3 regions of the Micromonospora sp. NPDC002296 genome follow, and region 1 is predicted to be linked to each of the others. Evidence: riboswitches for the same ligand, from Rfam matches in the RefSeq annotation. Region 1 holds a riboswitch; each other region holds the start of a gene.
What was found. Region 1 has a riboswitch for cyclic di-AMP ahead of ABT023_RS01230 (C40 family peptidase). Riboswitches for the same ligand answer to the same signal wherever they lie in the genome.
Positions count from the first base shown of each region.

Region 2: linked by a shared signal. The riboswitch ahead of ABT023_RS25345 (C39 family peptidase) and the one ahead of ABT023_RS01230 (C40 family peptidase) in region 1 are both predicted to bind cyclic di-AMP.
Region 3: linked by a shared signal. The riboswitch ahead of ABT023_RS27950 (transglycosylase family protein) and the one ahead of ABT023_RS01230 (C40 family peptidase) in region 1 are both predicted to bind cyclic di-AMP.

Region 1 is NZ_JBEOWQ010000001.1:261,268-268,315, forward strand. It holds gene ABT023_RS01220 (C40 family peptidase) at 1-872, shown strand, start outside; gene ABT023_RS01225 (N-acetylmuramoyl-L-alanine amidase) at 959-2,950, opposite strand; cyclic di-AMP (ydaO/yuaA leader) riboswitch at 3,164-3,304, shown strand; gene ABT023_RS01230 (C40 family peptidase) at 3,371-4,357, shown strand; gene dcd (dCTP deaminase) at 4,409-4,987, opposite strand; gene ABT023_RS01240 (pyridoxamine 5'-phosphate oxidase family protein) at 5,087-5,647, shown strand; gene ABT023_RS01245 (zinc metalloprotease) at 5,719-6,702, opposite strand; tRNA gene ABT023_RS01250 (tRNA-Gly) at 7,003-7,048, shown strand, end outside.
Region 2 is NZ_JBEOWQ010000049.1:28,020-35,067, forward strand. It holds gene ABT023_RS25325 (ABC transporter permease) at 1-398, shown strand, start outside; gene ABT023_RS25330 (ABC transporter ATP-binding protein) at 391-1,209, shown strand; gene ABT023_RS25335 (D-ribitol-5-phosphate cytidylyltransferase) at 1,355-2,857, shown strand; gene ABT023_RS25340 (CDP-glycerol glycerophosphotransferase family protein) at 2,900-4,606, shown strand; gene ABT023_RS25345 (C39 family peptidase) at 4,716-5,579, opposite strand; cyclic di-AMP (ydaO/yuaA leader) riboswitch at 5,802-5,944, opposite strand; gene ABT023_RS25350 (hypothetical protein) at 6,274-7,035, opposite strand.
Region 3 is NZ_JBEOWQ010000078.1:5,777-12,824, forward strand. It holds gene ABT023_RS27930 (bacteriocin-associated integral membrane family protein) at 1-478, opposite strand, end outside; gene ABT023_RS27935 (sensor histidine kinase) at 715-1,575, shown strand; gene ABT023_RS27940 (response regulator) at 1,593-2,282, shown strand; gene ABT023_RS27945 (hypothetical protein) at 2,372-2,698, shown strand; gene ABT023_RS27950 (transglycosylase family protein) at 2,842-3,492, opposite strand; cyclic di-AMP (ydaO/yuaA leader) riboswitch at 3,492-3,645, opposite strand; gene htpG (molecular chaperone HtpG) at 4,073-5,986, opposite strand; gene ABT023_RS27960 (peptidase inhibitor family I36 protein) at 7,043-7,048, shown strand, end outside.

The DNA.
Region 1 (7,048 bases):
CCGAGCCCTCGGTCGACGAGATCGAGGCGCAGATCGACAAGAAGTGGGAGCAGCTCGAACCCACCATCGAGCAGTACAACAAGGTGCGTGCCCAGCTCAAGCTGAACAAGCAGAAGTCGGCGGAGCTGCAGAAGAAGATCGAGCCGCTCGCGCTCGAGACCGAGCTGGCGATGAACCGGGTCGGTGACCTCGCCGCCCGCTACTACATCTCCGGCCCGTCGCAGGACCTCGGCGCGCTGCTGGTCAGCACCAAGCCGGGGACGCTCGCCGAGCAGCTCACCATGCTGGACCGGCTGGCCTCGGAGGAGCGCCGTCAGTTGCAGGGCGTGCTCGCCGTCCGGGCCAAGTACGACGGACAGAAGCTGAAGCTGGACACGCTGATCGTCAGCCAGGAGAAGCAGACCAAGGAACTGGCGGCCAAGAAGACGCAGATCAACACCGAGATCAAGCAGTTGCAGGCGTCGATGCCGAAGACCGTGGTGCCCGCCGGCGGCGGCTGCCCCACGATCCAGGGCGTGGTCAGCGCGGCCGCCCGGACCGCGATCAGGACCGCCTGCGCCCAGGTCGGCGATCCGTACGTCTGGGGGGCCACCGGCCCGAACTCGTTCGACTGCTCCGGCCTGACCCAGTACGCGTACAAGGCGGCCGGGATCTCGCTGACCCACTTCACCGGCGCACAGTGGAACGAGGGCCGGGCCATCCCGCGCTCGGAGGCCCGCCCGGGTGACCTGGTGTTCTTCTTCAGCGACCTGCACCACGTCGGCCTCTACCTCGGCAACGACAAAATGGTGCACGCGCCCCGGGCCGGTAAACCGGTCAACGTGAGCAGCATCAACACCATGCCGGTCGCCGGCTTCCGCCGACCCGGCTGACGCCGTGCGGCCCCGCACCTGAGCACCGCCCACGACGAAGGCCCCCGGTCACCCGACCGGGGGCCTTCGTCGTGCCGAGGAAACCGTCAGCGGGGCGCGCCCAGCGGGGACGGCACCAGGTTCACGTCGGCGCGGTCGACGTACATGATCCGGTGGCCGAACTGGATCTGCACGTACGTCTTCTCGCCCCGGATCACCGTCCGGTCACCGGGGGCCGTGCCGTCGAACGTGGTGGCCCGGTAGTACTCGCCGGGCAGCACGTTGCCGACGGCGTACCGCTGGCCGGCGGAGAGGGTGTACTGCAACGGCGAGATCGGCTGGTACGGCACGCCGGCCGGGTACGCCGCCTCCTCCGGGTAGGCCCGCCCGTACACCGGGATCGTCGCCTTCCCGGCCTTCGGGGTGGCCACCAGGCCGACGGTCCACGCCGCGGTGGGCGCGGACGCCGGGTTGTGGAACCACGCCTTCTGGCCGAGGTACCAGATCGCCGTCCAGTCGCCCTCGCGGCCGGCCAGGGCGTACGTCTGCCCGGTCGACGCGCGGGCGCCGTGGTCGGAGACGGCCATCGTGGCCGGCGAGCCGTTCGGACGCAGGGCGATGTCGTTGACCAGTGGCGCGTCGGCGCTCGGCGCGCTGCGCAGCACCACCGCCGAGGAGCCGCGCGACGGGCAGGGCACGCCCGCCGTCACGCAGCCGGTGAACGCCGGCCGGTTGGTGGCGAAGTCGGGGTCGATCCGCACCATGCCGGTCAGCGGGGTGCCGGTGTTGAGCTCCGGCGCGCGCAGCAGGTCGAAGTAGTGCGACCAGTCCCAGTACGGCCCCGGGTCCCAGTGCATGCCCCGCACGTTCGCCGCGACGGTGCCGGGGACGTTGTCGTGGCCGATGATGTGCTGCCGGTCCAGCGGGACGCCGTGCCGCAGCGCGAGGTACCGGACCAGCTTCGACGAGGTGCGGTACATCGCCTCGGTGTACCAGGTGCCCTGGGCGGCGAAGCCCTCGTGCTCCAGCCCGATCGACTTGGCGTTGACGTACCAGTTGCCGGCGTGCCAGGCGACGTCCTTGGTCTTCACGTGCTGGGCGATGTGCCCGTCCACCGAGCGCAGCGTGTAGTGCCAGCTCACGTAGGTCGGGTCCTGGACCATGTTGACCGTGCCCGCGTAGCGGCCCTCGGTGTCGTGGATGAGGATGTACTCGACCTTCTGCCGCTTCGGCCGGTCGGACAGGTCGTGGTTGCCGTAGTCACCGGGGTCGGCACTGAGCGACTGGTACGGCGCGGGGATCCACTCGCAGGAGATGGTCGACGGGCACTCCAGGCCGTCGGGGCGCTCCGGCAGGCGCAGGCCGAGCCGGTCCAGCCAGGACTTCTGCGGGGTCACCGCGCGGGCCGCGAGGGTCACCCGCTGCCCGTCGTCGGTCACCCGGCTCTCGCCCTCGGCGATGGTGCCGAAGACCTCGTCGGCGAAGGCAGCCGCCGCGTCGGCGCCGTCCGCGCCGGCGTACCGGGCCACCGCGCCGTACCAGGCCGCCGGGTCGGTGTCGGCCCCGACCGGGGCGCCGATCTGCCGCTGGTACGACGCGAGCAGCGCCGCCCCGCCCCGGATGTTCGTCGGCGCGTCGGCGCGCAGGGCAGCCTCGTCGGCCCCGGTGAGGGTGGCGGCGGTGTCCAGGGTCTGCAACGACGCGGCGGCCGGGGCCTCGTCGGCCGAGGGCCGGGCGGCGGCGGGGGCCGGGCGGGAGTCGTCCCCGCGCGGGTCCTCGTCGCCGGAGTCGTGGTGGGTGCCGGTGGGCAGGCCGGCGACGTACTCGGCGTCGGTGAGGTGCATCGGCCCGTACCCACCGCTGGTGCTGGGGGTGCCGGAGTTGGTGTCCCACCTGGACTGGAGGTAGGAGACACCGAGCAGGACGCTCTCCGGCACGCCGTACTCGGCGGCGGCGTCAGCGTACTGCTGCTGGCGTTCGGGGGTCTGGCCGGCCGCGGCCGGGGAGGCGGTGGTACCGAGGGGCACAAGGGCCGTGGTGGCGGCCACGGCGGCGGCGAGCAGGATCCGTCTGCTCGACGACACGACGGAACGGGGCATCGAACCTCCTGGTTAAGCGTCGGATGAGGGTCACCCTTCCGCCGCCGACCTCCCGCGTCAATAGCTTTCCAGCAGGTGCCGCGATGTGAAGGAAACTTCCGCACGGCGGCATGGTGTGGCGTGTTGTGGCCCGGCGGGTTGCGGATCGATAACGGGCGTCTCTACTCTGGTCAATCGTCGGCCGGTAGCTGTACCGCCCAGCCGGGCGGTGACGGTCCGACACCGCCGAGTCGCCTCCGGGCGAACCGGGGACCCAGGTACGCCGGGGTGAATCCGCAGCGCCGCTGCGGTAGGGCGTTCTCCCTTCCCGCCCGAACCCGTCAGCTAACCCGGTAGGCGGTCGAGGAAGAAGGAGAACGGAGCCCGGTGGCACACCATGCCCCGCGGCGCCCGTCACGCCCGTCGGCGCACGCCGACCGGATGCCGGCTGCGCCGCGCCCACGCTGGTCACGCTTCACCACCGCCCTCGCCGCCCTCGTCGGCGCCGCCGTCGTCCTGACCGGCGCCCCGACCGCGGCCCACGCCGATCCCTCGGTCGCCGAGATCGAGCGGCAGATCGATCAGGACTGGAACAAGCTCGAACCGCTCATCGAGCGGCACAACGCCACCCGTCAGGACCTCGCCCTCAAGCGCCGGCAGGCCGACGCCGTCGCCAAGCAGATCGGGCCGCTGCAACGCCGGGTCGACGAGGCGATGGACAAGGTCAGCGGGCTCGCCGTCGAGGCGTACAAGAGTGAGAACCTGTCTGCGGTGAACGCGCTGCTCGGCAGCCGCTCACCCGGTCAGATGATGGGACAGTTGGAACTGCTCGACCAGTTCGCCGAGCGCCAGCAGCGCGACATCCGGGCGGTCATCGACCTCCGCGACGAGCTCGACGCCAAGAAGAAGCCGCTGGACGAGATGGTCACCCAGCTCGCCCGCACCGAGGCGCAGCTCGCCGCCAAGCGGAAGCAGATCAACGCCGAGATCGACCGGCTCCAGAAGCTGCGGCTCACGGTGTACGGCAACGGCGGTGGCGGCGCGCTGCGTCCCGCTCCCTGCCCGGCTGCCTACCCGGGCGGCGGCGCGGGGGTCGCGGTGAAGTTCGCCTGCGCCCAGATCGGCAAGCCCTACGTCTGGGGCGCCGAGGGCCCCAACTCGTACGACTGCTCGGGTCTGATGCTCGCGGCCTGGGCCAAGGCCGGCGTGTCGCTGCCGCACAACGCGGCCCAGCAGCGGTCGGTGACCGCCCGGGTGAGCCGTGCCGACCTGCGCCCCGGCGACCTCGTCTTCTACTACGCCGACCTGCACCACGTCGGCATGTACGTCGGCGGCGGCTGGGTGGTGCACGCCTCCCAGGCCGGCCAGCCCGTCAAGATGAAGCGCGTCGACGACGGCCAGATCCACAGCTACGGCCGCCCCGACTGAGCGGCGAGGGGCCCGTTCCGCGGAACGGGCCCCTCGACCACGCCCGCGTCGTCAGCGGGTGGGCCAGGTGCGCCAGTTCTGCCAGGAGCGGCTCGGGGTCGGGCCGCGCTGGCCCTGGTACCGCGAGCCGTACACCGTCGACCCGTACGGGTGCTCGGCGGGCGAGGAGAGCCGGAAGATGCAGAGCTGGCCGATCTTCATGCCCGGCCAGAGCGTGATCGGCAGGTTCGCCACGTTGGACAGCTCCAGCGTGACGTGACCGGAGAAGCCCGGGTCGATGAACCCGGCGGTCGAGTGGGTGAGCAGCCCGAGCCGTCCCAGCGAGCTCTTGCCCTCCAGCCGGCCCGCGAGCTGGTCGCCGAGCGAGATCACCTCCAGCGTGGAGGCGAGCACGAACTCGCCCGGGTGCAGCACGTACGGCTCGCCGTCGGGCACCTCGACCGCCGAGGTCAGGTCGTCCTGCTGCACCGACGGGTCGATGTGCGTGTAGAGATGGTTGTTGAAGACCCGGAAGAGCTTGTCGAGGCGCACGTCGATGCTCGACGGCTGCACAAGGGTGGGCTCGAACGGCTCCAGCGCGAGCGTGCCAGCCTTCAGTTCGCTGACGAGATCGCGGTCGGAGAGCAGCATCGCCACACCATAGCGACCCTGGTCGGCGGGCCTGTCATCGCATGCTGCAACCGGCGTGCCGCGCTCGCCTGTCGTACACGTGTTCGATAGAATGTCCACATGGCTTCCTGGTCCGAATTCGCCGCTGACGAGCCACGACTCGCCGGCGGGATCCGCCTCCTCATGCAGCAGTACGGGCCGGGCTTCGGCTACCTGGCCACCGTCCGCGCCGACGGTGGGCCCCGGGTGCACCCGGTCTCCCCGGTGATCACCGACGACGGGCTCTTCTGCTTCATCGTCGACTCGCCGAAGCGGCGCGACCTCGAACGCGACGGCCGCTACGCGCTGCACTCCTTCCCGCCGGAGGACAGCGACGACGAGGCGTACGTGGCGGGGCACGCGTGGCCCGTGACCGACCAGGCCCGGGTGGCCCGGCTCGCCGAGCTGGGGCGGGCCGCCCCGCAGGTGGACTGGCGGCTGTTCGAGTTCACCGTCGACGTGGCGATGCTCGCCCGCCGCTACCAGGGCGGCTCCGTCTTCCCGGGCGGGGGCCCGGGGCAGCCGGCCGTGCAGGTGTGGCTCGACCCCCGGGCCGCCGGCGAGGCGGGCGCTGCCCCGGTGGGCGTACCGGATCAGGGGTCGACCCTGCACGTCCGCGGCTCCCACCGCGCGGCGGCCTGACCCCCGACGACGCCGGTGCCGGCCCCGTGGAAGGACGGAGCCGGCACCGGAGGGTCAGGAACAGGGATCCGTCAGGCCGCGCGGTACGCGTTCCACGCGGTCAGCATCCGGCTCGCCTGCCCGGTCGTGAACTGGTACATGCACGAGTCGTAGGTGTAGTCCATGAAATTGGTGATCGGGTCCAGGCCGGTCGCGGTGCAGGTGTCCCGCCCGGTCGGGCACTCGAACGCCGGCGAGGCCTCCGCCGGGGTGTCGCTCACGCTGTCGCCCGAGCCGGAGCAGCCGCCCTGGAAGGTGTGGTAGAGGTTCAGCCAGTGGCCGACCTCGTGGGTGCCGGTGTCGCCCTGGTTGTAGTTGGTGGCGGTGCCACCCGGCAGCGACTCGTTCAGGGCGACGACGCCGTCCATGCTGTTCAGCTTCTTCTGCGGGAAGGTCGCCCAGCCGAGCAGGCTGTCGCTCAGCTCGCCGAGGTACATGTTCAGGGTGTTCTTGCCGCCCTCACGCAGCGAGGTCTTCATCGAGCGCTCGGCCGACGAGCCCGACACGATCGGGTACCACGCCGGGTTGGTGACCCGGTTGATCTTCTGGAGCTGGAAGGCGAAGGCGGTCGCCGCGCCGCCGGTGGCACCGCTGTAGGCCTGGTTCAGCACGTTGATCTGCGAGGTGATCAGCGAGTCCGGGATGTTGCCGCCGGCCCGGGTGCTGTTCTCCTGGATGACGTGCACGACGACCGGGATCGTCACGGTCGCGAGCGTGCCGGCGCCGGCACCGGCCCGGAAGCTGGCCCGCTCGCGCAGGGCGGCGGCGAGGTCGGCCTCGCGGTCGCGGACCTGTGCGGCGGTCAGCTCGTTGGGTTCGTGCTTGGCCTGCGCGCCCGCCTTGACCCGGGCGTCGGAGTGCACGTCGGCCGGCTCGGCGCACGTCTGAGCCGGGGCGGCGGAGAAGGCCGATGCGGCCGGAACGACGCCCACGGCGGCGGTGCTGAGCAGGAGCGCGAGGGTCGTCGACGCGACGCCGGCGGTACGCCGGGTCAGCAGGTTGGGACGGAGTCCCATGGGCCCACCTCTTTCTGGCGACGCGGCAGGGGGTGTGTCGCGCCGTGGCCGAAACTTGTGGCAGACGTTACAACCGATCGAGGGATTTGAGAACGGCTATATATGCCCGGCATGAAACTCCTACGGCTCGTCGATGGCTCGTCGATGGCTCGGGGATCGCGGGGAGGCGGTCAGGGTGGCCATGGATCGGGTGGGGTGGAGCGCGAGCCGCGGCGTCGGCCCGGCGCGGCTGCCGGTCGGCGGCGCGCGACGGGTGCCTGGATGCACCCGGCGCAGCCGTCGGGTACAGTGGTGCCGCCTGCGGGTGTAGTTCAATGGCAGAACATCAGCTTCCCAAGCTGACAGT
Region 2 (7,048 bases), on a different contig from region 1:
CGCTCACCGTCGAGTGGCTGCTGCTGGTGCCGGTGGTGCTGCTCCAGGCGTTGTTCAACGCCGGGCTCACCATGGCGGTGGCCCGGGCGGGGTCGAAGATCGCCGACCTCAAGCAGGTCATGCCGTTCCTGCTGCGCACCTGGATGTACGGCTCCGGCGTCCTCTACAACGTGGCGCTGTTCGAGGAGAACCTGCCGAGCTGGGCGACCAGGCTGGTCGAGGCGAACCCGATGCTGGTCTACATCGAGCTGGCCCGGCACGCGCTGCTGGAGGGGGCGCCGCTGCTCAACTCCTCGATGCTCCAGCTCTGGCTGTACGCGGTGGGCTGGTCGGTGGTGATGGGTGTGGGTGGTTTCATCTACTTCTGGCGGGGCGAACAGGAGTACGGCCGTGGTTGAGCACAACGAGGCGTCCAACGACGTCACCGTGACGCTGCCCAGGATCACCGAGCGCATCCCGACCGTGGTGGTCGACGACGCGCACGTGATCTACCGGGTGCACAAGGGCGCCAGCGGCGGCACCAGCCCGGTGGCCGCGCTGAAGCGGATCGCGTCCCGCACCTCGGCGCCGAACATCCGCGAGGTGCACGCGGTCAAGGGGGTCAGCTTCACCGCGTACCGGGGCGAGGCGGTCGGGCTGATCGGCAGCAACGGCTCCGGCAAGTCCACCCTGCTGCGGGCCATCGCCGGCCTGCTGCCGGTGAACCGGGGCGCGGTCTACACCCAGGGTCAGCCGTCCCTGCTGGGCGTCAACGCCGCCCTGCTCAACGACCTGTCCGGCGAGCGGAACGTCACGCTGGGCTGCCTCGCCATGGGCATGCACCCCGACGACGTGCAGCGGCTGGCCCCGGAGATCATCGAGTTCTCCGGGATCAACCAGCGCGGCGACTTCGCCTCCCTGCCGATGCGGACGTACTCCTCGGGCATGTCGGCCCGGCTGCGGTTCTCCATCGCGGCGGCGAAGAAGCACGACGTGCTGCTGATCGACGAGGCCCTCGCCACCGGCGACAAGGGGTTCCGCAAGCGCAGCGAGCAGCGGGTCCGGGAGCTGCGGGAGGGCGCCGGCACGGTGTTCCTGGTCAGCCACCAGCTCTCCTCGGTCCGGGACACGTGCGAACGGACGATCTGGCTGGAATCGGGCGAGCTGCGGATGGACGGGCCGACCGACGAGGTGCTGAGCGCGTACGAGGACTTCTCCAACGGTAAGTAGGTTTCCGGCATCCGTACGGCGTCGTGCGGGTGTCGGCCCACCGCGTCGTCCCTGAGGGCGACGCGGTGGACGCGTTATGGTTCACCGGGCCACCAAACGGCCGTCACCCATCGTTTCTGGCATTCCCTGAGAGTGAGGATCGGCAATGACGCAGGACCACACCACTGGCCCGGACGCCACACCGGAGACCCCGGCGCCGTGGCGGCCCTCGCGGACGGTGGCGGTGGTGCTGGCCGGTGGCACCGGGACCCGACTGGGCCTGGGCATCCCGAAGCAGCTCCTGAAGATCGCCGGCAAGCCGATCATCGAGCACACCCTGGCGGTCTTCGAGGCGGCCCCCGAGATCGACGAGATCATCGTGCTGATGGCCGCCGGGCACGTCCCCGACGCCCAGCAGATCGTCGACAAGGCCGGCTTCCGCAAGGTCAGCAAGGTCATCGAGGGCGGCGACACCCGCAACGCGACCACCCGGATCGCCCTGGACGCCGTCGGCGAGGGCGACGTCAACATCCTCTTCCACGACGCGGTGCGCCCGCTGCTCAGCGGCCGGATCGTCCGGGAGTGCGTGAACGCGCTCTGGACCTACGCGGCGGTCGACGTGGCGATCCCCTCGGCCGACACGATCATCCAGGTCGACGAGAACGACTGCATCACCGACATCCCGGTCCGCTCCACCCTGCGCCGGGGCCAGACCCCGCAGGCGTTCCGCTCGGGCACCATCCGGGAGGCGTACCGGATCGCCGGGGGCGACGCGAACTTCGCCGCCACCGACGACTGCGGCGTGGTGCTGCGCTACCTGCCCGGCACCCCGATCAAGGTGATCGACGGCTCGGACGAGAACATCAAGGTCACCCACCCGGTCGACGTGCACCTCGCGGACAAGCTCTTCCAGCTCGCCGCCGCGCAGGCCCCCCGGCTGACCGACCACCGCGGCTACACCGAGGAGCTCACCGGCCGGACCGTCGTCGTCTTCGGCGGCAGCTACGGCATCGGCCACGAGCTGACCGAGCTGGCCCGCCGCTACGGTGCCCAGGTCTTCCCGTTCAGCCGCTCCAGCACCGGCACCCACGTCGAGCGGGCCGCCGACGTCGAGGCAGCGCTGAAGACCGCCTTCGAGGCCACCGGCCGCATCGACCACGTGGTGGTCACCGCCGGCATCCTGGAGAAGGGCGAGCTGGCGGAGATGGACCAGGAGACCATGGACCGGGTCCTGCAGGTCAACTTCGTCGGCCCGGTCACCATCGCCCGGCAGTCCCTGCCGTACCTGCAGCAGACCAAGGGCCAGCTCCTGCTGTACACCTCCAGCTCGTACACCCGGGGCCGGGCCCGCTACGCGCTCTACTCGGCCACCAAGGCCGCGCTGGTCAACCTGACCCAGGCGCTGTCCGACGAGTGGGCCGAGTTCGGCGTACGGGTCAACTGCATCAACCCGGAGCGCACCGCCACCCCGATGCGCACCAAGGCGTTCGGCGAGGAGCCGGAGCACACCCTGCTCGCCGCGGAGACCGTCGCCCAGTCCTCGCTGGACGTGCTGATCTCCGAGCTGACCGGACAGGTCATCGACGTCCGGCGGGCGCCGGGCGAGGGGCCCGCCGCGAGCGTTCCCGCTCAGGGCGGCCCGACGGCGACCCCGGCCACGGCCGGCTGAGCGACGACGGCCACCGCGACCGGCGGGAGAAGCGGGAACGACATGCGTGGTGACCTGGTCAGGAAGCTGACCGCCCGGGTGGCGACCACCGGCCTGGCGGTGCTGGCGTTCCTCGCCCTCGCGCTGACCGGGGCGACCGGCTGGGGGCTGGCGCTCGCAGTGGCGGCCCTGGCCGCCGCCGGCTGGGAGCGCCGGGTCCGGCCGGCCGCCGACAGCACAGCCGAGTCGGTGCTGCTCGCGGCCGGCATCCTGGTCGGGTACGCCCGCCGGCTCGACGCCGGCTTCGACCCGGCGCTGGCCGCCACGGCCCTGGTGCTGCTGGGGCTGGTGCTGCTGGTGGGTCCGCTGCGGCAGGCCGGGGACCTGGAGATCCGGGCCGCCAACCTCCCGACCCGGTCGTGGGCCCCGCTGGTCGCCGGCCGGCTGGGCGACGCCCTGCTGGTGCTGCTCGCCGCGGTGGCGCTGGCCGCCGCGGCGGCGCTGCCGGCGTACGTCGCCCTGCTGCTGGCGCTGGGCGTCGGCGCGGGCGCCGGGGCGGTGGCCCTGGACCTGGCCCGCCGGCGGTTCCGGCCGGGAACCGGGGGCGGGGCGGTGACCCGGGCGCTGCGGGCGCACCAGCCGGAGTTCCTGCTGCACTTCTCCGCCCCGCCGGGGTCGGAGTACCAGGTCACCATGTGGCTGCCCTACCTGGAGCGGATCGGCCGGCCCTTCCTCGTGATGGTGCGGGAGCCGGAGTTCCTCGCCCCGATCGCCGCGGCCACCACGGCCCCGGTGGTGTACTGCCCCACCCTGAAGGCGATGGACGAGGCGCTGGTGCCGAGTCTCAAGGTCGCGTTCTACGTCAACCACGGGGCGAAGAACAGCCACTGCATCCGGTTCACCCAGCTCACCCACGTGCAGATCCACCACGGCGACAGCGACAAGGCGCCCAGCGCCAACCCGGTCTCGGCGATCTTCGACCGGATCTTCGTGGCCGGCCCGGCGGCGATCGAGCGGTACGCCCGCGCGGGGGTGGACATCCCGGCGGAGAAGTTCGTCGTGGTCGGCCGCCCGCAGGTCGAGTCGATCGAGGTACGCCGGGAGCCGGCCCCCGGCCTGCCGAACCCGACGGTGCTCTACACCCCGACCTGGACCGGGCACCACGCCGACGCGAACTACTGCTCCCTGCCGGTGGGCGAGACCATCGTCCGGGGGTTGCTGGCCCGGGGCGCGACGGTGATCCTGCGCGCCCATCCGTACACCGGGCAGAACCCGGCGTCGGCGCGGCAGCTCGCCCGGCTCACGGAGCTGCTCGCCGCGGACCGGGCCCGCACCGGCCGGCAGCACGTCTGGGGCGCTGCGGCCAGCCGGGAGATGTCCCTGGTCGACTGCGTGAACCGCTCCGACGCGCTGCTCTCGGACGTCTCCGGGGTGATCTCCGACTACCTCTACTCCGGCAAGCCGTACGCGGTCACGGACATGGGCGGCGACGGCGACCGGTTCGTCGAGCGGTTCCCCCTGGCCGGCTCGGGCTACGTGCTGCGGCGCGACGCGGCCAACCTCGACGAGGTGCTCGACCACCTGCTCGACACCGACCCCCGGGCAACAGCCCGCTGGGCCACCCGCTCCCGCTACCTGGGCGACTTCCCCGCCCAGCAGTACGCCGAGGCGTTCCTGACGGCGGCCCGCCACGAACTGAACCCGACCTGGACCCCACCCACCCCCCGCCCAACCCCGCTCTCCCCCGCCCCCTCCCGCTTCCCGCGGTGATCAAGAGGTTTGCGTCAGGGTCGAGGCCGGAGCTGACGCGAACCTCTGCCGGGACGCCACCGGGCCCCGGCTCACGGGGAGAGCCGGGGCCCGGTGGGGGAAAGGGTGATCAGGCCGAGTAGCCCCTGGTCGCCGCCCAGTGCGCCAGGGCCGTGGTGCTGATCCAGTACGCCGAGGCGGCCGGGTCGGCCGAGTCGGCGATCCGCACGGTGCGGCCTTCGTTGCGGTAGCCCACGACGGCGATGTAGTGGCCGCCGGGGAAGGAGTGCCAGCCGCCGTCGACGTCGGTGGCGCTGCCGGCGATGTTCACCACGACGCCGCGCCCGGCGCCGACCGCCTCCACCACGTCGGCCTTGAGCCGGTCGATCTGGGCCCCGGTGGCGGCGCCGCCCGGGATCATCCGGGTCCGGTACGGGTCGCCCTTGACCATCGCGTTGAGCACCCGGGTGGTGTCCTCGGCCGAGTTGGTGCCCATCTCGGTGGTGCCGAGGCGGCTGGCCAGCCCGTCCTGGGTACTCCCGACGCCGGTGGCGGAGAGCGCGTTGCGCACCGCCGCAGGGCCGCAGTAGTAGTAGGTGGTCTGCGCCTGGTAGGCGTAGTCGAGGACCTTCGACGACGGCGGCTTCGGGGTGGCCGGCTTCGCCGTGGTCTGCTTCGGGGCCGCCCTGGTGGTCAGATCGGGGTTCGGCGCGGCCGTGGTGGCGCTCGGCGACGGCGAGGCGCTGGAGGACGCGGTCGCGCCGGCCCGGGCCTGGGCGCGGCTGGCCGCGCTGTCGAGGCGGGGTGCGATCTCGGCGACGGCGGCGTTGGTGGTCTGCCGCGGGGTGGGGGTGTCGTCGACGCCGGCCAGCAGCGCACCGGTGCCGGAGGCCAGCAGGAGCGCCGCGGCCGAGCCGGCGACGACCTGGTACGGGCGCTCGGTGGCGAGCCGTCGCAGCTGCCGCTTGACATGGTGGTTCACGTGTTCCTCCACGGGGATGGGGCGGAGAGCGGGGCACCTGGGCATGCGTCGTCGCACGATGGCGCGGACGAGACGCCCACGGCCGGTGGGGTCCGCTCTGGGAAGATGCCCGGTCAGCCGGGCGTACGGGCGGGTGCGCCGGTCAGTTCGTCAGCCCGGGGGCGACGGACGCGGGCACCACGGCGCCGCGGTGGAGGAACAACCGAGGGATGGGGTCGCGCTGCACGAGGATGGCACTCCTTCCGACACCGCCTACCGGGTTAGCTGACGGATTCGGGCGGGAAGATCGCCCTACCACGGGCCGTGGCCCGCGGATTCACCCCACACGTGCACTGGGTCCCCGGTTCGTGATGGTCACGATTGAGCGGGTCGGCGCGGCGTCGCCTCTTGCGATCGGGTACCGCACCGGACGGGCCGACATTACTGGCCGGCCGAGGCCCTGCCAAGCCCTTCCCACCTGCTTAAACCCTCTCCGATCAGCTTTCCTGCGACCCATTGGGAACTGACGTGTCTCAATGGGATTACGGGCATTCCAGGTGCCCTGGGGCGACAACCGGACGATCAGTATCGATCGTCGGCGGGTTATGTCGGTGGACCCGCCCCGATGGGTCGACTGCCCGTTTACCCGGGGTGTGTGACCGGCGTCATGAAGAAAGTCGGGGCAGCGTCGCGGCCCGCCGGGGCGGGTCGGGGAACGGGGGTCGGGTCAGCCGACCCGGGCCGGGCGCCAGCGGGCGGCCGGGGCGGTGCGGCGAGCCGCCGCCGTCGCGGCCCGGGGCGCGGGCACCCGGACGGGGCGGGCCCGCTCCGCGGCGCAGTACGCCTCGGCGGCCAGTGCCCGGGCGGCCTCGGCGGCCAGCTCGGCGGCACGCCAGGCGGCCCGCTCCCGGGCCGCCGCCGCCCGGTGGCCGGCCTGCTTCCCGTCCCGCACCGCCCGGGCCAGCACGACCTCCTGCTGGACCGGGTGCAGCCGGGGGTCCCAGCCGTTCCGGTGCGCGAAGACGTCGCAGAGCTGCCGGATGGACAAGTCGCCGCGCAGGTGGGCGGCCGTCGCGGCGTGGTGCAGCCGGCGCTCCCGGGCGGCGTACTCGGCGGGGGTTCGGGGGGTGCGCGGCGCCGGCAGCACCCCCACGCCGGAGAAGCGGCGTGCGGCGGCCTCCGCCTCGTCGTACGCCTGCCAGGCCCGATCGAGGGCGTCCTGGGCGGTCAGCCACGCCTCGCGCCGGCGGCGGGCGGTCTGGGCGGCGCCGGCGGCGGCCACCCCCACCTCCTCGGCGTACCGGCGCAGGTCGGTGGCCTCCTCGCTGGCCAGGTCTACGGCGGGCGGGGCGGGGTCGACCGCCGACCGGTCCCGCTGTGGGCGGGCGACCAGGGCGGTGAGCACGCCGAGCGCCACCACGAGCAGCACCGACCAGATGGCGGCGGCCAGCGGCACCTCGACGAGGAGCTGGTGGAGAACGATGTCCATGGTCGGCACCTCA
Region 3 (7,048 bases), on a different contig from region 1:
GCATGGCGAACCAGAGACTGTCGGTCACGGACGCGTCGACGCGGGTCACCCGTACGCCCGCGCTGCTCAGCCGGCTCTCCAACTCGGCGAGCCGGGCCGCGTCCCCGGTGACCAGGTAGGAGCCGTCGGGCGACGAGTTGGCCAGCCGGTCCCTGCCGACGACCCTTCCCGCGTCGGCGCCGCTGAACCAGCGGAACGTCGCGGGCAGGCTCCCGTCGTTGAGGGTCACGAAGATCCGCTCGTCGCCGTCGTCGACCAGGCCCGGGGCGATCCTGACCAGTCCCAGGTTCCAGTCGGCATCCATCTGCGTCAGTGCCGAGAACGCGTCCCGGTCGCTGAACTGCGACTCGCCGAAGTCCAGGCCCAGCCTGCTCTGCGCGCTCAGGGCCTGGGGAAAGTCCCGGTCGTGCAGATCGGTGACGATCACCGCCACCAGCGCCAGCAGGGTGAACAACGCTCCTGCGACCGCCATTGTCACGCGCCTGTACAACGACCCTCCCGGGCGATCTCCGGACACCGTGGCGGAGGTGATGCCACCCGCCGTATCCAGACAATCAGGTGGAACGCGCCGGAACATCGGGCCGTGGGCGGCATCGGAGGTCGCCCGTCGGCCCTGGGTCCGTCAGACCGTGGTCCGATGCGGGTGCCCGGGAGGCCCGGGCCCGCGCTCCGCACGCCAACGCCACGGAGCCTGGGAACGGTAGGCTGCGCCGCATGACCGAGAGCCGGCATCGCTCCCGTCGATCATGGTTGCTGCTGTCGGCCGGTGCGCTGTTGGTCGTGATGACGGCCATCCTCGCGCTCGGGCTCACCTGGCCGTTCGTCACCGTCCTGCTGCTCGGCTTCGCGGCGGTCTCCGTCTGGGCGATCGCCCGGCTGCTGGTCGAGCGTGCCGAGCACGAGACGGTGATGGCGCGCCGCGACGTCACCGAGGCGGTGCTCGCGGAGCGCCTGCGCCTGGCCCGCGACCTGCACGACATCGTCTCCCACGGCCTGGGCATGATCACCGTGCGGGCTGCCGCCGCGGCGCACCTGCACGCCCGCAAGCCGGACGATGAAGCGCTGCTGGCCGCCATCGAGGACGTGGAGGACATCAGCCGGAAGGCGACGGTCGAGCTGCGCCGCATGCTGGACGCGCTGCGGGAGGCCGACGACCGGCCCGCCCGCCACCCCACGGAGACCCTGGCGTCCCTGCCGGAGATCATCGAGGGGGCCCGCCGGGCCGGCCTGCACGTGGAGTTGACCCAGGAAGAGCTCGGCGCGGTGTCCCCCGGCGCCCAGGTGGCGATCTGCCGGGTCGTCCGCGAAGGGCTGGCCAACAGCGCGCGTTACGCTGGCTCGACCACGGTCGACGTCCGTCTGGCGCGGACCCCGGCGGCAGTCAGCGTGACCATCGACGACGGCGGGCCGAACCGGGGCTGGGCCGTCCGGCCAGGCGCCGGGCACGGCCTCATCGGGCTGCGGGAACGGGTGAACAGCCTGGGTGGGACCCTGACGGCGGAGCCGCGCGCGAAGGAGCACGGGGATCGTGCGGGGTTCCGTCTCGAGGCCATCATTCCCGAGGGAGCGGTGTGAACGGATCCAACCGGCCCCTGCGGGTCGTTCTCGTCGACGACGAACCCCTGCTCCGGCGGAGCCTCGCGATGATCATCGACGCCGAGCCCGGTCTCGCTGTGGTCGGAGAGGCCGGCGACGGGATGGAGGCAATCGCCGTGGCCGAGGCCACCGCGCCCGACGTGGTGCTCATGGACGTCAGGATGCCACGGCTCGACGGCATCGAGGCGACCCGGGGCATCTGCCGGCTGCCGGGGCTCGGGCACACCCGAGTGCTGGTCCTGAGCATGTTCGACCTCGACGAGCACGTCTTCCACGCACTCCGCGCCGGAGCCAGTGGCTTCCTGCTGAAGGACAGCCGGCCCGCCGATCTGCTCGACGCCATCAGGCGTACGCACGACGGCGAATCGCTCTTCGCCCCGTCGATCCTGGCGCGCCTGGTCGAGCACTACGTCTGCAGGCAGCACACCGGCCCTGCCGGCCCCGCGCAATCCCTGCTCGGTCAGCTGACCGCCCGGGAGACCGAGGTGCTCGGCCTCATCGGGCAGGGTCTGTCCAACCACGAGATCGCCGGGCATCTCACCATCGCCGTCAAGACCGTCAAGTCCCACGTCTCACACCTGCTGAACAAACTCGGGGCCCGCGACCGGGTGCAACTCGTGATCGCCGCGTACAACGGTGGCCTTGTGAATCCCGTGCCCGCCCCCGTACGTGACCGGCGGCCGTAACACCGTGACCCGTCGGTGGTCTCACGCGAGGTCGTTTCTGCGGGCGGCGACGGCGCGTTCGACGGTGCTCCCGCGATACCTTGGCCGGCATGGAGCCGCTCGCGTTCGACTACGGGAACCTGCACCTGCGCGTGGACCGGGGGGTGTTCGAGCTGTTCAACCTGGACAGCTCCGAGCACACGTTCCGGGTTCCGTTGCGATGGCTCGGGGCGTTGGTGCACTACAAGAAGCCTGACAAGCCCGGCGAGTTGTTCTTCGGTGTCGTGCGCGACCCGAACGAACCGCTCTACGGCACCGACCGGCTCGCCTTCCGGTTCGCCAACTCGCCCGCGGTCCGGGTGCCGCCCGGCGACGAGCCGTTGTTCCGCGAGTACTTCGCCCGGGTGGCGGTGCTCGCCGACCGGCGGGTGGCCTGACGTGGAATCCCGGGTGGCCCGGCCCGCGGTGGTAGTGCCCGTCGGGGACGCGGAAGCGCCCGGCCGGAGGAACCGGCCGGGCGCTTCCGGTGCTGGATGCCCCGGGACCGGGGCGCCGGGTCGCACCGACCCGGCCGGGTGCGTCAGAAGCTGAGCCGCTGGCCCGGGAAGATCAGGTTCGGGTGCTCGCCCACGACCCGCTCGTTCTTCTCCCACAGCGCGCGCCAGCCGCCCCGCACGCCCTGCGCCGTGGCGATCTTGGAGAGGGTGTCGCCCGACCGGACCACGTAGGTCGTTCCGCCGCCGGACGGGGCGCTCGTCGTGGTGTCCCGCTTGCTGCGCGAGGCCGGCTTCTCGGTACGCGAGGACCGCTCCTTCGGGGTGGCCTTCGTCTCCGACCTCCGCTCCGACTTCGGGCTGCCCTTCGTCGAGCCGCCCTTCTTGCCGCAGGTCGGCCACGCCCCGATGCCCTGGCCGTCGAGCACCTTCTCGGCGATGCGGATCTGCTCGCTGCGGGTCGCCAGGTCGGCGCGGGCGGCGTACCTCTTGCCGCCGTAGCCGGCCCACGTGCCCTGCGAGAATTGCAGGCCGCCGTAGTAGCCGTTGCCGGTGTTGATGTGCCAGTTGCCGCCGGACTCGCACGAGGCGACGGCGTCCCAGTTGACCGCGGCCTGGGCCGGCGCGGCCGGGCCGGCCAGTGCGACGACCCCGGCGAGGGCGCCCGCGGCGAGAGTGCCGACGGCGGCGCGGCGGACGGTCACCCGACGGTGGCGGGCGGTGTATTCAGTTGCCATGTGTGACTCCTCCACGCCGGCGAGGTGAGCTGTCGGGTTCGGGCCGAGGAGCCCGGCCGCCACAGGCGGCTTCACCCCGAGGTGCGGTGCACCGAGGAACATGTGGGTCCCCCGCTCCTGCCTGACTGACAAGGGAACCGACGGTCGGCGGCAGGACTAGGCGTTACCGACCGTGGTCGCCGCGTTCGCGGACTCAACCGACGTTAGGCACCGTTCGTGACGAGTGCCCACCTCTTGTGAAGTTCTTCACCCGCTCGGGCTAAGAGGCCACACCGTCGACTTGCGAGCCTTCACCAGCCGTGCAGAGCGACCGCCGGGCCGAGTCCGATCAGGGTGAACCCCCATCACACAAGCTCGCCCCCTAACTTAGGGTGATGGTGGTCCGATTGCGCACATCGGAGTCCGGAAACGCTCGGTGATCGCCGCACAGCCCGGTGGGGCGGCCGGCGGCTGCCCCCCGAAGCATGGGGCCGTCGCCCCGGTCCACCCGCGCCCGCCGAGGGGACGCGCAACGGCGCGCGCCGGGCGTCCACGGTCGACGGTGTCGACCGGGAGCCCGGCGCGCGGTGCGTCTCGGCGGCTACAGGGTGCGGGCCAGCCGGTCGGCGAGGATGCGGGTGAACCGGGACGGGTCGGCCAGCTCGCCGCCCTCGGCCAGCAGCGCCATCCCGTACAGCAGCTCGGCCGTGTCGCCGAGCGCGTCGGCCCCGGCCTCCTGCTCGTGGGCCTTGCGCAGCCCCTCGACCAGCGGGTGCCCCGGGTTCAGCTCCAGGATCCGCTTGACCTGCGGCACCTCGTGCCCCATCGCCCGGTACATCTTCTCCAGCGTCGGGGTGATGTCCTGGGCGTCGCCGACCACGCAGGCCGGGGAGGTGGTCAGCCGGGTGGAGAGCCGGACCTCCTTGACGCTGTCGGAGAGCCGGCCCGTCATCCAGGTCAGCAGGTCGGCGTACTCCTGGCGCTGCTGCTCGCGGGCCGACTCGGCCTCCTTCTTCTCCTCCTCGGTGTCCAGGTCGACCTGGCCCTTGGCGATGGAGCGCAGCGGCTTGCCGTCGAACTGCCCGACCCGCTCGACCCACACCTCGTCGACCGGGTCGGTGAGGACCAGCACCTCGTAGCCCTTGGCCCGGAACGCCTCCATGTGCGGCGAGTTCTCGATCATCGGGCGGGACTCGCCGGTCATGTAGTAGATGTCGCCCTGACCGTCCTTCATCCGCTCGACGTAGTCGCGCAGGCCGGTCAGCTCCGCCGGGTCGTGGGTGGAGGCGACGGAGACGATGTCGAGGATCGCCTCGGTGTTGTCCGGGTCGTCGAGCAGGCCCTCCTTCAGCGCCGGGCCGAACTCCGCCCAGAAGGTGCGGTACTTCTCGGCCTCGTTGGCCTTCAGCTCCTTGACGGTGGCGAGGATCTTCTTCACCAGCCGGCGGCGGACCGCCTGGATCTGGCGGTCCTGCTGCAGGATCTCCCGGGAGATGTTCAGCGACAGGTCGTGCGCGTCGACGACGCCCTTGACGAAGCGCAGGTAGTTGGGCATCAGCGCGTCGCAGTCGTCCATGATGAACACGCGCTTGACGTAGAGCTGCACGCCGCGCCGGGCCTGCGGGGCGAACAGGTCGACCGGGGCGTGCGAGGGCAGGAAGAGCAGCGCCTCGTACTCGAAGGTGCCCTCGCCCTTCATGTGGATCGTCTCAAGCGGGTCGGCCCAGTCGTGGCTGACGTGCTTGTAGAACTCCTTGTACTCGGCCTCGTCGACCTCGCTGCGCGGCCGGGCCCAGAGCGCCTTCATCGAGTTGACGGTCTGCACCTCGCGGGTGACCGCGTCGTCCTCGCCCGGGCGCTCCACGGTCATCCGGATCGGCCAGGCGATGAAGTCGGAGTACCGCTTGACGATCTCGCGGATCTTCCAGTCGACGGTGTAGTCGTGCAGGTTGTCGTCGCTGTCCTCGGGCTTGAGGTGGACGGTGACGGCGGTGCCCTGCGGCGCGTCGTCGATGGTCTCCACGACGTACGTGCCCTCGCCGGTGGACTCCCAGCGGGTGCCCTCGGTCTCGCCGGCGCGGCGGGTGACCAGGGTGACCCTGTCGGCCACCATGAAGGTCGCGTAGAACCCGACCCCGAACTGGCCGATCAGGTCGGCGGACCCGGCCGAGTCCTTCGACTCGCGCAGCTTGGCGAGCAGTTCGGCGGTGCCGGACTTGGCGATGGTGCCGATCAGGCCGACGACGTCGTCGCGGGACATGCCGATGCCGTTGTCCCGGACCGTCAGGGTGCGCGCGTCGCGGTCGGCCTCGATCTCGATGTGCAGGTCGGAGGCGTCGGCCGCGAGTTCCTTGTCGACCAGGGACTCCAGGCGCAGCTTGTCCAGCGCGTCGGAGGCGTTGGAGATGAGTTCGCGCAGGAAGACGTCCTTGTTCGAGTAGATCGAATGGACCATCAGCTGGAGCAGCTGGCGCGCCTCCGCCTGGAATTCCAGCGTCTCGATCCGGTTGCTCACACCGACCCCTTTCAGTTGGATCCGACCTTCGCGCACAGGATACGAGTCGTCGCTACCGGTCGCGTCACCCGCCCGGCCCGGACGCACCTCGATGCAAACCGGCGGCGAGCGGGTCGGTCCGGCCCTTGTTCGAGGTCAATCGGCCTGCTGTGGGTCGTCGCGGTCGGGTCCGGTCGGCGGGGTTGTTGCTGTGCTTCGCTGCTGTATTTCCTCGGCCACCTTCTGGACGTCGCGGGCGGCGGTCGCCACCGGGCAGTGCGGGATCCGGCATGTCGGGCAACGGCCGTCGGGTCCGGGCCGATGTTGGCGGAGGACGGTACGGGCTGTGAGGATCAGTCGGTTACGGATCTGGGCCAGGGACAGGTGCGGTCCGGTCATCGTTCAGCCCAGTACGAGGGTGACGGCGAGTCGGGTGATGGTGGTCGGGGTACGGGGGTCACGGGCAAGCGGGCGCTGATCCGTAGCTCTACGTACCTGGCCCTCGGTGTCCGGCCCTGTTGCTGCCACCATTGCTGTCGACAGCAACAGGGCCCCGGTTCCGCCCCCAGCGGACTCCCTGCCCCCTCCACCCGACCAGCACCGCCACGTGAGCTGCTGTTCTTTTGGCCCTTGGCCTGGGAACACGGTCCGTCATCGTCAGCGCTTGTCCGCTGGCGTCCGCACCGATCGGCACTCAGTCAGTCACCGGCGGGCGTCGTCCAATGACGCCGGGTGGGTCGGGCCGGGTCGCCTGGGACGACCTGGGCGGATGCGCGACGCGCGAAGCGAACCCTGCGGGTTCATGGGATGGCGCGAACGAGGACGCCTGCTGCGCGAGCCTGCCCGTTGTCGCACCTTGCTCCGAGATACGGAGCCCGAAACGTTAACATCGATGACCAAAGCTGGCAACTATCTGCCCAATATGCAACGACCCCTATCTATCGTTTGGCGTTTTGTCTAGACTTCGATGCGCTGCGCAGTCGATCAGGCAAGCCATTAAGCCTCTCATCGGGGGCGAGTGCTTAAGGAGTGACTATGCGACGACCCGGACGCAAACTTGCGGCAGTGCTGGTAGGCATGACT